Regions from separate parts of the Vibrio iocasae genome, predicted to be linked through region 2. Evidence: riboswitches for the same ligand, from Rfam matches in the RefSeq annotation. Region 2 holds a riboswitch; each other region holds the start of a gene.
The links. Region 2 has a riboswitch for thiamine pyrophosphate ahead of thiC (phosphomethylpyrimidine synthase ThiC). Riboswitches for the same ligand answer to the same signal wherever they lie in the genome.

Region 1: it holds a riboswitch for thiamine pyrophosphate, as region 2 does, so the genes downstream of both, thiB (thiamine ABC transporter substrate binding subunit) here and thiC (phosphomethylpyrimidine synthase ThiC) in region 2, are expected to answer to the same signal.
Region 3: it holds a riboswitch for thiamine pyrophosphate, as region 2 does, so the genes downstream of both, thiD (bifunctional hydroxymethylpyrimidine kinase/phosphomethylpyrimidine kinase) here and thiC (phosphomethylpyrimidine synthase ThiC) in region 2, are expected to answer to the same signal.

Annotation. Positions count from the first base shown of each region.
Region 1 is NZ_CP145311.1:287,573-290,848, reverse strand. It holds gene thiP (thiamine/thiamine pyrophosphate ABC transporter permease ThiP) at 1-293, opposite strand, end outside; gene thiB (thiamine ABC transporter substrate binding subunit) at 304-1,257, opposite strand; TPP riboswitch at 1,337-1,441, opposite strand; gene SNR28_RS10930 (flavin prenyltransferase UbiX) at 1,526-2,149, opposite strand; gene mpl (UDP-N-acetylmuramate:L-alanyl-gamma-D-glutamyl-meso-diaminopimelate ligase) at 2,149-3,276, opposite strand, start outside.
Region 2 is NZ_CP145311.1:3,598,072-3,601,347, reverse strand. It holds one part of gene SNR28_RS26440 (IS630 family transposase) at 1-190, opposite strand, end outside; one part of gene SNR28_RS26440 (IS630 family transposase) at 189-643, opposite strand; gene crcB (fluoride efflux transporter CrcB) at 1,088-1,471, shown strand; TPP riboswitch at 1,531-1,629, shown strand; gene thiC (phosphomethylpyrimidine synthase ThiC) at 1,756-3,276, shown strand, end outside.
Region 3 is NZ_CP145311.1:823,105-826,380, reverse strand. It holds gene metQ (methionine ABC transporter substrate-binding lipoprotein MetQ) at 1-672, shown strand, start outside; TPP riboswitch at 954-1,051, shown strand; gene thiD (bifunctional hydroxymethylpyrimidine kinase/phosphomethylpyrimidine kinase) at 1,128-1,958, shown strand; gene SNR28_RS13415 (ABC transporter ATP-binding protein) at 1,951-2,703, shown strand; gene SNR28_RS13410 (ABC transporter permease) at 2,696-3,276, shown strand, end outside.

The sequences.
Region 1 (3,276 bases), 380 kb from region 2:
ACTAACACTGGAAGAACCAAGGTAGATGCAAACAGCCTGAGCAGCATGTTCTTACCGGGGAAATTTCGTCGAAAAATAGCATGAGCAACAGGAATGGCAAACAACACGCTCAGTAAAGTAGAAAGCGTGGCCTGATAGAAGCTAAAACGGGTGACATGTCGGTAATAAGAGTCAGAAAAAATCTGACTCAGATTTAATGATGGAGCATAGGTGATAAGAGCCGACAATGCAGAAAACACAAAAGCCAGAATGATAAGACCAACAATCAGGCCCGTTTTAGGTGCTTTCTGCATCTTGTTATTTCTACTCTACCGCAGCAGTCTGCCACTCACGAATCCATGCTTTACGGTTTTCAGCCACTTTTTCAGGCGCAAATTCTAAAGATTTAACTGGTACGTTTAATGATTCAAAACCTTCAGGCTGAGCAACATTGGTTACTGGGTACATCCAGTTTCCGGTAGGAATAACAGACTGGAACTCTTCACTCAGAATAAAGCTCATAAACTGGTCGGCCAGCGCTTCATTTTTTGAGCCTTTCACCTTAGCAGCAACTTCTACCTGCATATAATGGCCTTCAGAAAAATTCGCTGACGCATATTTGTTATCACCCTCTGCAATCATGTGATACGCAGGAGAAGTGGTATAAGACAGAACCAAATCAGACTCTCCCTCAAGGAACATTGAGTAAGCTTCAGACCAACCTTTTGTAACCGTCACTTTCTTTTTGTCTAGTTGCTTCCAGGCCTGTTTAACATCGTCACCATAAACAGACTTCATCCATAACATCAAACCTTGTCCTGGTGTTGACGTACGAGGGTCCTGGTAGATAACCGTAAGATCATCTCGCTCTTCCACCAGCTCTTTCAAACTTGTTGGCGGATTTTGAAGTTTTTCTTTGTTGTAGATAAAGGCAAAGTAACCGTAATCGAATGGTACAAATGTTGTATCAGCCCAACCGTTTGGTAGGTTTACTACTTTGGTATCGACGATATGCTCAGTCAGCAAACCACTCTTCTTTGCTTCTGCCATCAAATTGGTGTCGAGTCCAAGAATGATATCTGCTTTGCTGCTCGAACCTTCAAGGCGAAGGCGGTTGAGTATTGATACACCATCATCCAAAGCGACAAACTCTAGGTTGCATCCACACTTATCTTCGAATGCTTTTTCGATTTTTGGCCCTGGGCCCCAATCAGCCGCAAACGAGTCATATGTATAAACGGTAAGTGTGTTGTCAGCCGCTAAAGCTGAAAATGACATGGCTAAAGCCAAAGCAGAAATAGTGTATTTCACCGAGCGCTCTCCTTTATGAGCGGCACAGGATAAAGCGGAAAACTTGATAGGATTCATGCTCAATTCCTACGCCAGTATTATCTGGTTCAGGTCTACGGGTAATTTTCTCAGCCTCACTTATATATTTCGCTTAGCACCCCGTTGAGTACAACTTATGTGTTGATAGCAACACATAAGAGTTTCGAATTGTAATCTGATTTCAATCAATCCACCAGAGAGTGATGTCACCAAATGTTTACAACCTTTGGTCATATCCCCATCTAGGCACTAATCCTTGCTCGATGTTTAGATGATCCAGAATTCTCGCGACCATAAAGTCCACTAAGTCTTCAATAGATTCTGGCTGGTGATAAAAACCAGGGGCTGCTGGCATGATAGTGACCCCCATCTGGGATAGCTTATGCATGTTTTCCAGATGCAAGGTAGAAAATGGGGTCTCTCTTACTACCAGAAGCAATTGCCCGCGTTCCTTCATAACAACGTCAGCAGCGCGCTCAATCAGGTTGTCCGACATACCATGCGCAATTGCCGCAACACTTCCGGTTGAACATGGACATACAACCATTTGTTTAGGTGCAGCACTACCGGATGCGACGGGTGAAAACCAGTCCTCTTTACCACATACCTGCAATAAGTCAGGTTCACAACCTAGATAATCGACCAAAGTCTGTTTCATTTTGTCAGGACTTGCTGGCAACTTAAGGTCATGCTCTGTTGCAAGCACAACACGAGCAGCAGAAGAAACTAACAGAAATACCTTATACTCAGCTTTGATAAGACATTCGAGTAAGCGAAGCCCGTATGGAGCGCCAGATGCACCAGTAAATGCAAGGGTAATGGACTTATCATGGTGGCTCATTATTTTTCCTTAAGCTTGCCTAGCAACTTACCGTGAATACCTTCAAATCCACCATTACTCATAACCAAAATCTGGTCACCCGGCTTTGATTCTTCGACAATTTTCTCAACCAATACATTGATATCGTCACTCACGTATGAAGGTTGTGAACAATGTCCGGCAACCTCTTTGACATCCCATTTTATGTTGTCTGGTTGGTATAGGTATACAGAGTCTGCTTTCACCAGAGAGTTTGCTAATGTCTCCTTGTGAACACCCATCTTCATAGTCGCTGATCTTGGTTCAAGGACGGCAATGATTTTCTTATCTTCAACCTTATTACGTAACCCACCTAGAGTGAGATCAATCGCTGTGGGATGGTGAGCAAAATCGTCGTAAACAGCAACCTCGTTAACCTCACCTTTTAGCTCTAATCTGCGTTTAGTGTTGATAAACTTACCCAAAGCTTCACAGGCTAAGTCAGGTGTAACACCGACGTGTCTTGCTGCGGCTATTGCCATTAAAGCGTTGCTTACATTGTGATCGCCAACCAGGTTCCACTGAACCTGTCCAACTAGCTCTCCTTTAAAGTACACTTCGAAATGACTGCCATCTTTCTGAATCTTTTTCGTATCCCAATCCTGCTCTGGGCCAGAGAACTCAAGTTCACTCCAGCACCCCATATCTAGCACTTCCTGAAGCGCGGTTTCCGACTTAGGAGCAAAAATCCGACCATTACCGGGAACAGTTCTTACCAAGTGGTGAAACTGTTTTTTAATTGCAGCAAGATCATCAAAAATGTCTGCGTGGTCGAACTCAAGGTTGTTCATCACCAAAGTCCTTGGGTGGTAGTGGACAAACTTAGAACGCTTATCAAAGAAGGCACTGTCGTACTCATCCGCCTCTACAACAAAAAACATACTATCGCCAAGGCGAGCCGATACACCAAAGTTACCCAACACGCCACCAACCAAAAAGCCCGGTGCGTATCCGCAATCTTCCAATACCCATGAAAGCATACTTGCAGTCGTCGTTTTCCCATGGGTACCTGATACCGCCAGAACCCAACGATCATGGAGCAAAAATTCTTGCAACCACTGCGGTCCCGAAGTGTATTTAAGGTTGTTGTTCAATACGTACTCAACACA
Region 2 (3,276 bases):
GCATACGGCTCCAAACAAGTATGCATATTCAAATTGCTGCTGTTGTACCGCCCTCGGACGAGTGCCCTTGGGAGCCCATATTCGGGTTGTCGTGTTGCGCTGACCAAACCTGGCCTCATCCTGGAACCATATCTGAACATCTTTTAGTGCGACATGCCCGGGGATCTTAAGGATCGTTTCTATTGGGAATTTTTTTAAAAGTTTCTTGGGCTTCTATTGATTGCTTAGGATGCTTGGAGCGAGTCGTAATCCAACTCAAGCCAATATCGTGTAGCAGGCGATATATCCCTGACTGTTGATAGGTAATACCAAAATTGCTTTCTATAAAGAGGCCGATCTCCCTTGCCTGAAGGCGGCCCCCATCAGCATTAACAGCGTGTTCGGTGACATACTCTTTGAGCTGTTGCCTTTGCTCTTCGGTTAAGCGGTGAGGCCTCCCTGAATGACGCTTTTCTTGCAGTCCTTCAAGGCCGTGATCGAGATAGGCCTTAACCCATTTGTTAACGCTAACTCTGCTGACTTTGAGGAACTGAGCGATCTCTGTACGGCTTTTACCATCAACAAAGTGGGAAACAGCAAGGTAACGTATTCTAAGCCGAGCGTTAGATGTGGAGTTGATAAGGCTGGGGAAATCGTGCTTCATGAGGGCTCCTTTAAGAGCCTTCATTAGATCACAAAATTAATGGAATTGGTATAAATTGCCAGCCAGATCTGAGAGTCTTTGCCATTTTGCTATTTCTTCAAATCGCACATTTTTAGCATAAGATAAAGACTCCCTTGGATTCTACCAAAATTGGCCCTCTACAGTCACTTAGGGCTGTTTAACACAATATGCCAATATTATATCACTTAAACCTTAGAATGGCCTTGTAGATCGTCCCATGAAAGATTCTGAGTTAATGTTTTCTATTCCGAAGTTTATTTACATCAGTGGCAATAAGACAAATACAGCCTATTAGTCCTAATAAAAGTTACTCCTGTAACATTTAAAATCTTTAAAGTTATTAAGTCTATGTTCCTAATTTTGTATTGGTAAAAGGAGGTTGTTAGCGTAAAATTTCGGCACTTTAAGATTTAGGTTTATGTTATGAGTCAATTTGCTACTTTAGGCTTTATCGCTCTTGGCGGAGCATTTGGTGCCTGTTCCCGTTATTTGGTTTCTGAGCTATGCATCGTTTTACTAGGGCGGGGCTTTCCTTACGGTACCTTGGTCGTTAACGTTGTTGGTTCATGCATCATGGGTATTTTGATAGCCGCTTTTGAAAAAGAGTTGCTAGCAGTAGCACCATGGAGGCAGATTATCGGCCTTGGGTTTCTGGGAGCTCTAACAACCTTTTCGACTTTTTCTATGGATAACGTTCTGCTTCTTCAGCAAGGAGCCTTTTTTAAGATGGGCTTAAATGTTTTGCTTAACGTTGTATTAAGTATATCTGCTGCCTGGGTAGGCTTCCAATTGCTAATGAAAAGTTAATCTTTTCCACATCGTTTAACAGGTCAGCTTGGTTTCTCCAGACTGATTTTATATACTGATTTTACTTGTCGGAGTGCCATTAGGCTGAGACCGTTAATTCGGGATCCGTTGAACCTGATCGGGTTAATACCTGCGAAGGGAACAAGAGAGATATAACAGATCTATTCTGAACCCATATCAATCTGTCGATACAGCAAAGAATTTTAGCTTTTTGCTGTCTCTCGACACCTCTTGTAGCATCTTTCCGGCAAGCATTTTATCAAGCAATAACGCAAGGAAAATGCATGTCGAGTCGCAAACAATCAAGGCTTATAGCCAGAAACTTTATCGATACGCTATCGGTTCAGTCATACCCCAACTCAACCAAAATCTATGTAGAAGGCAGCAAGAGTAGTATTCGAGTGCCTATGAGGCAGATAAGCCTGGATGAAAGTTTGGTTGGGGGAACTAAAGAAGCGCCAGTATTTGAGCCGAATGAACCTGTTCATGTGTACGATACATCGGGTATGTATACAGATCCTACCCATAAAGTAGACCTTCATAAAGGTTTACCAAAATTAAGAGAAGGTTGGATTTTAGAGCGAAGTGATACCGAAGTACTAAACGCAGTAAGTTCTGTTTACACCCAGGAGCGCTTAGACGATGAGTCATTAACAGAGCTTCGTTATGGCAATTTACCTTCAATTAGAAAGGCAAGACTTGGTAAAAATGTAACGCAGCTTCACTATGCCCGGCAAGGAATCATAACACCTGAAATGGAGTTTATAGCCATAAGGGAAAACATGAGACGTGCTGAATACCGTGATAAAGCTCTGATAGCTCAGCATCAGGGTAGAAGTTTTGGTGCAAACTTACCTAAAGAAATAACAGCTGAATTTGTACGAAGTGAAGTTGCTGAAGGGCGAGCAATTATACCTTCTAACATCAATCACCCCGAGACCGAACCAATGATAATCGGGCGGAACTTTCTGGTAAAGGTGAACGCTAATATTGGTAACTCTTCAGTGACATCCTCTATAGAAGAAGAGGTTGAGAAGCTGGTTTGGGCTACTCGTTGGGGTGCAGACACGGTAATGGATCTATCGACAGGTAGAAACATTCATGAAACTCGGGAGTGGATTCTTAGGAATAGCCCAGTTCCAATAGGTACAGTTCCTATGTATCAGGCATTAGAAAAGGTTAACGGCATTGCTGAAAACCTGACATGGGAAGTCATGCGAGACACACTAATAGAGCAAGCAGAGCAGGGGGTGGATTACTTCACCATTCATGCCGGTCTCAGGCTTCACCATATTCCAATGACCGCAAAACGTGTTACCGGAATTGTTTCCCGAGGTGGTGCCATAATATCAAAATGGTGTCTGGCGCATCATCAAGAGAGCTTTTTGTATACGCGATTTAGAGAGATATGCGAGATTTGTGCTCAGTATGATGTAGCTCTTTCACTTGGAGATGGGCTACGCCCGGGTTCTATTGCAGATGCAAACGACGAAGCTCAGTTTGCTGAACTTCGTACTCTCGGAGAGCTGACATCTATTGCATGGGAATATGATGTCCAGGTAATAATTGAAGGGCCTGGACATGTTCCGATGCATATGATCAAAGAGAATATGGAAGAGCAACTAGAACATTGTCATGAGGCTCCATTTTATACCCTTGGGCCTCTAACGACAGATATTGCTCCAGGATATGACCATATTACATCAGGTATAGGTGCCGCGATGATCGGCTGGTACGGCTGTGCGATGCTCTGTTACGTAACGCCAAAGGAACATCTTGGTTTACCGGATAAAGAAGACGTAAAG
Region 3 (3,276 bases), 910 kb from region 2:
GAAGTAGCAGCTAAAATTGCGAAAGAAAAATACGGCCTGGATGTAGAGCTGGTTACTTTCACTGATTACGTAACGCCAAACGCAGCAACTGACGATGGTTCTGTTGATATCAACGCATTCCAGCACAAGCCATACCTTGATCAACAAGTTGCTGACCGTGGCTACAAGCTAACTATCGCTGGTAACACGTTTGTATACCCAATTGCAGGTTACTCAAAGCAGGTTAAATCTGTAGACGAAATTGCTGAAGGTTCTCGTATCGCAGTACCAAACGATCCAACAAACCTTGGTCGTTCACTGCTTCTTCTTGAGCAGCAAGGCCTGCTAACTCTTCGTGAAGGTGTTGGTCTGCAAGGCACTGTCCGTGATATCACTGCAAACCCGAAAAACATCACTATCGTAGAGCTAGACGCAGCACAGCTTCCTCGTTCTCTTGATGATGTTGCGCTTTCAATCATCAACACGACTTACGCTAGCAGCATTGGCCTGACTCCACAGAAAGACGGTATCTTTGTTGAAGATAAAGAGTCTCCATACGTGAACCTGATTGTTGCTCGTGAAGACAACGTAAACGCAGAAAACGTTCAGAACTTTGTTAAAGCGTACCAGACTGAAGAAGTGTACAAAGCAGCTTCTGAAATCTTTAACGGTGGTGTAGTTAAAGGCTGGTAACTCCTGAAAAATTACCATTGTTTGTTTAAGGCCAGTTCATATCATGAGCTGGCCTTTTCTTTATGTGTAATGAATTTGGAGCAAATATCTGGTATTCCCGGAGTAAAACCTGTTTTTCATGGATGAAAAACTCGGAGCGCACAGGGATGTGTTTACAGCGGTTTTACGTAGGGACTACCTGATGTTTGTTTGCTCCTAAACCACAAAGCTCTCTAAGTTATTGCACAAACAATGCATTTTGTTACACTACCGCTACATCTTCTCTGAAGATAAACAAATTTAATGATTAGTCGGGGAGCCCTGTGCTGAGACCGCTTATGCGGGACCCGTTGAACCTGATTCAGTTAACACTGACGTAGGGAACTAGTGTCTTGCCTAAGCAGCAAAATTCTCATTTTCTGCACATCTATTCTTAGGCCATTACTGTTCCTTTGTCAGACAAAAGGGACATTAGAATGGCATCTACTCAAACCAAAACAACACCAATAGTACTCACCATTGCCGGTTCTGATAGTGGTGGAGGTGCGGGCATTCAGGCGGATATCAAAGCAATCTCTGCGACGGGAAGCTATGCCTGCTCAGTGCTTACTGCCCTAACGGCCCAAAACACTCAAGGTGTAACAAGTATCTTTCCCGTCACACCTGAATTTGTCGAGCAGCAGTTGGATGCGGTGTTTACTGACCTGAATGTCGTAGCTGTAAAAGTTGGTATGCTCAGTGATTCCAGCGTCATCAAAGCCGTTGCCAACAAGATTCGTCAATACCAGCCAAAGCATCTGGTGGTTGATCCGGTTATGGTAGCCACCAGCGGTGACCTTCTGCTGGAACACTCCGCAATTGATACCCTAAAGTCAGAACTCATTCCTCTTGCCGACGTGATTACCCCTAACCTTCCCGAAGCAGCAGCTCTACTGGGTACCGATGTCCCAGCTTCTGAACAACAGATGGACAAACTGGTCTCTCAGCTTCGCGATCTGGGGGCTGGTTCTGTATTACTTAAAGGTGGACACCTTGAGAGCGAGGCGCAAAGTACCGACCTTCTGATACTTAAAGATACTGTTCTGCGCCTTTCTACTGCTCGTGTTGCTACCAATAACACGCACGGAACAGGCTGTACTCTCTCTTCCGCTACTGCTAGCTATCTTGCGCAGGGAGAATCACTAGAAACTGCTGTCCAGCATGCAAAGAAATATATTACTGAAGCGCTGAAACAGGCGGATGAACTTGATATTGGCCAGGGTCACGGTCCAGTTCATCACTTCTTTGCAGGGCATCAGTATGTCTAAAGAAGCAGGGCTTCAGGTTATCAACGGCAGCATTCGCTATCTTGATAGTGAATGGCCTGTGGTATCAAACCTCAATATGACCCTGCCCTACCAGAAGTGGACCTGCATCCTTGGTCGTAGCGGTTGTGGAAAAACCTCTCTGCTTCGCTATCTTGCGGGTTTGCTTGATGACTCTGTTCATTGGCAAGGCTCTCTATGCGGAGTGCTTGAAAAGGACATCAAAATTAATGTTGCCTACATGGCTCAGCAAGATCTTCTGATGCCGTGGTTAACGGTTATAGAGAATGTCTGCTTCAGCTTTAAGTTCGCTGGTCAGAAGCTATCTGATAAAACAAAGCAGCAGGCTTTAGATTTGCTGCATAAAGTTGGGCTGAATGGTTATGAAAAAAACCTGCCACACCAACTTTCTGGTGGTATGCGCCAGCGTGTAGCACTTGCAAGAACACTGATGCAGGACAAACCTATCGTTCTGATGGATGAGCCTTTCTCTGCTCTGGATGCGGTCACTCGCCATAAGCTACAAAATCTGGCAGCTGAACTGCTGAAAGATAAAACCGTTGTACTGATTACGCATGATCCACAAGAAGCGCTTAGGCTTGGTGAGCAAATCTATATATTGCAAGGCACGCCAGCTAAAGCCCTGAGCTTAATGCCACCAGAACAGGCCATTCCTCGCCAGTTGGATGGGGAGCTAGCCGTTTTGCAACAAGAGATTATTGCTCAGTTGGAGGTGGACTATGTCTGATTTACTTACCTCTGCATCTTCATATCTAAAGAACGAAGAAACAAAGAAGCATTCTGTTCAGCCCTATATCAAAATACTAATCACTGTAGCGATACTTCTGGGAATCTGGCAGCTTATTGTCGCTGTTTTTAAGCTTCCTCCTTTTATTCTTCCGGGTCCACAATCGGTATTTATTAAGCTGATAGAACGCTATGACGTCCTACTTAGCCACACCTGGGTAACAGCTCAGGAGATCTTTCTAGGGCTGTTTCTGGGTTTAAGTATGGGTTTGCTATTCGCCCTACAGATGCTGCTATTTGATCCTGTGAAGCGCTGGTTATTACCCATTCTGATTGCCAGTCAGGCCATTCCTACATTTGCCATTGCACCGATACTGATGCTGTGGCTTGGATACGGCATTGCCTCCAAAGTGGTGATGGCTGCACTCATTATCTTCTTCCCTGTAACGACCTGCTGTTACGACGGATTGAGGAACACTCCCACAGGGTATCTGGATCTGGCAAAAACCATGTCAGCCTCTAAATGGGAACAACTTAAATATGTACGCTTCCCGGCAGCTTTGCCTGCTCTCGC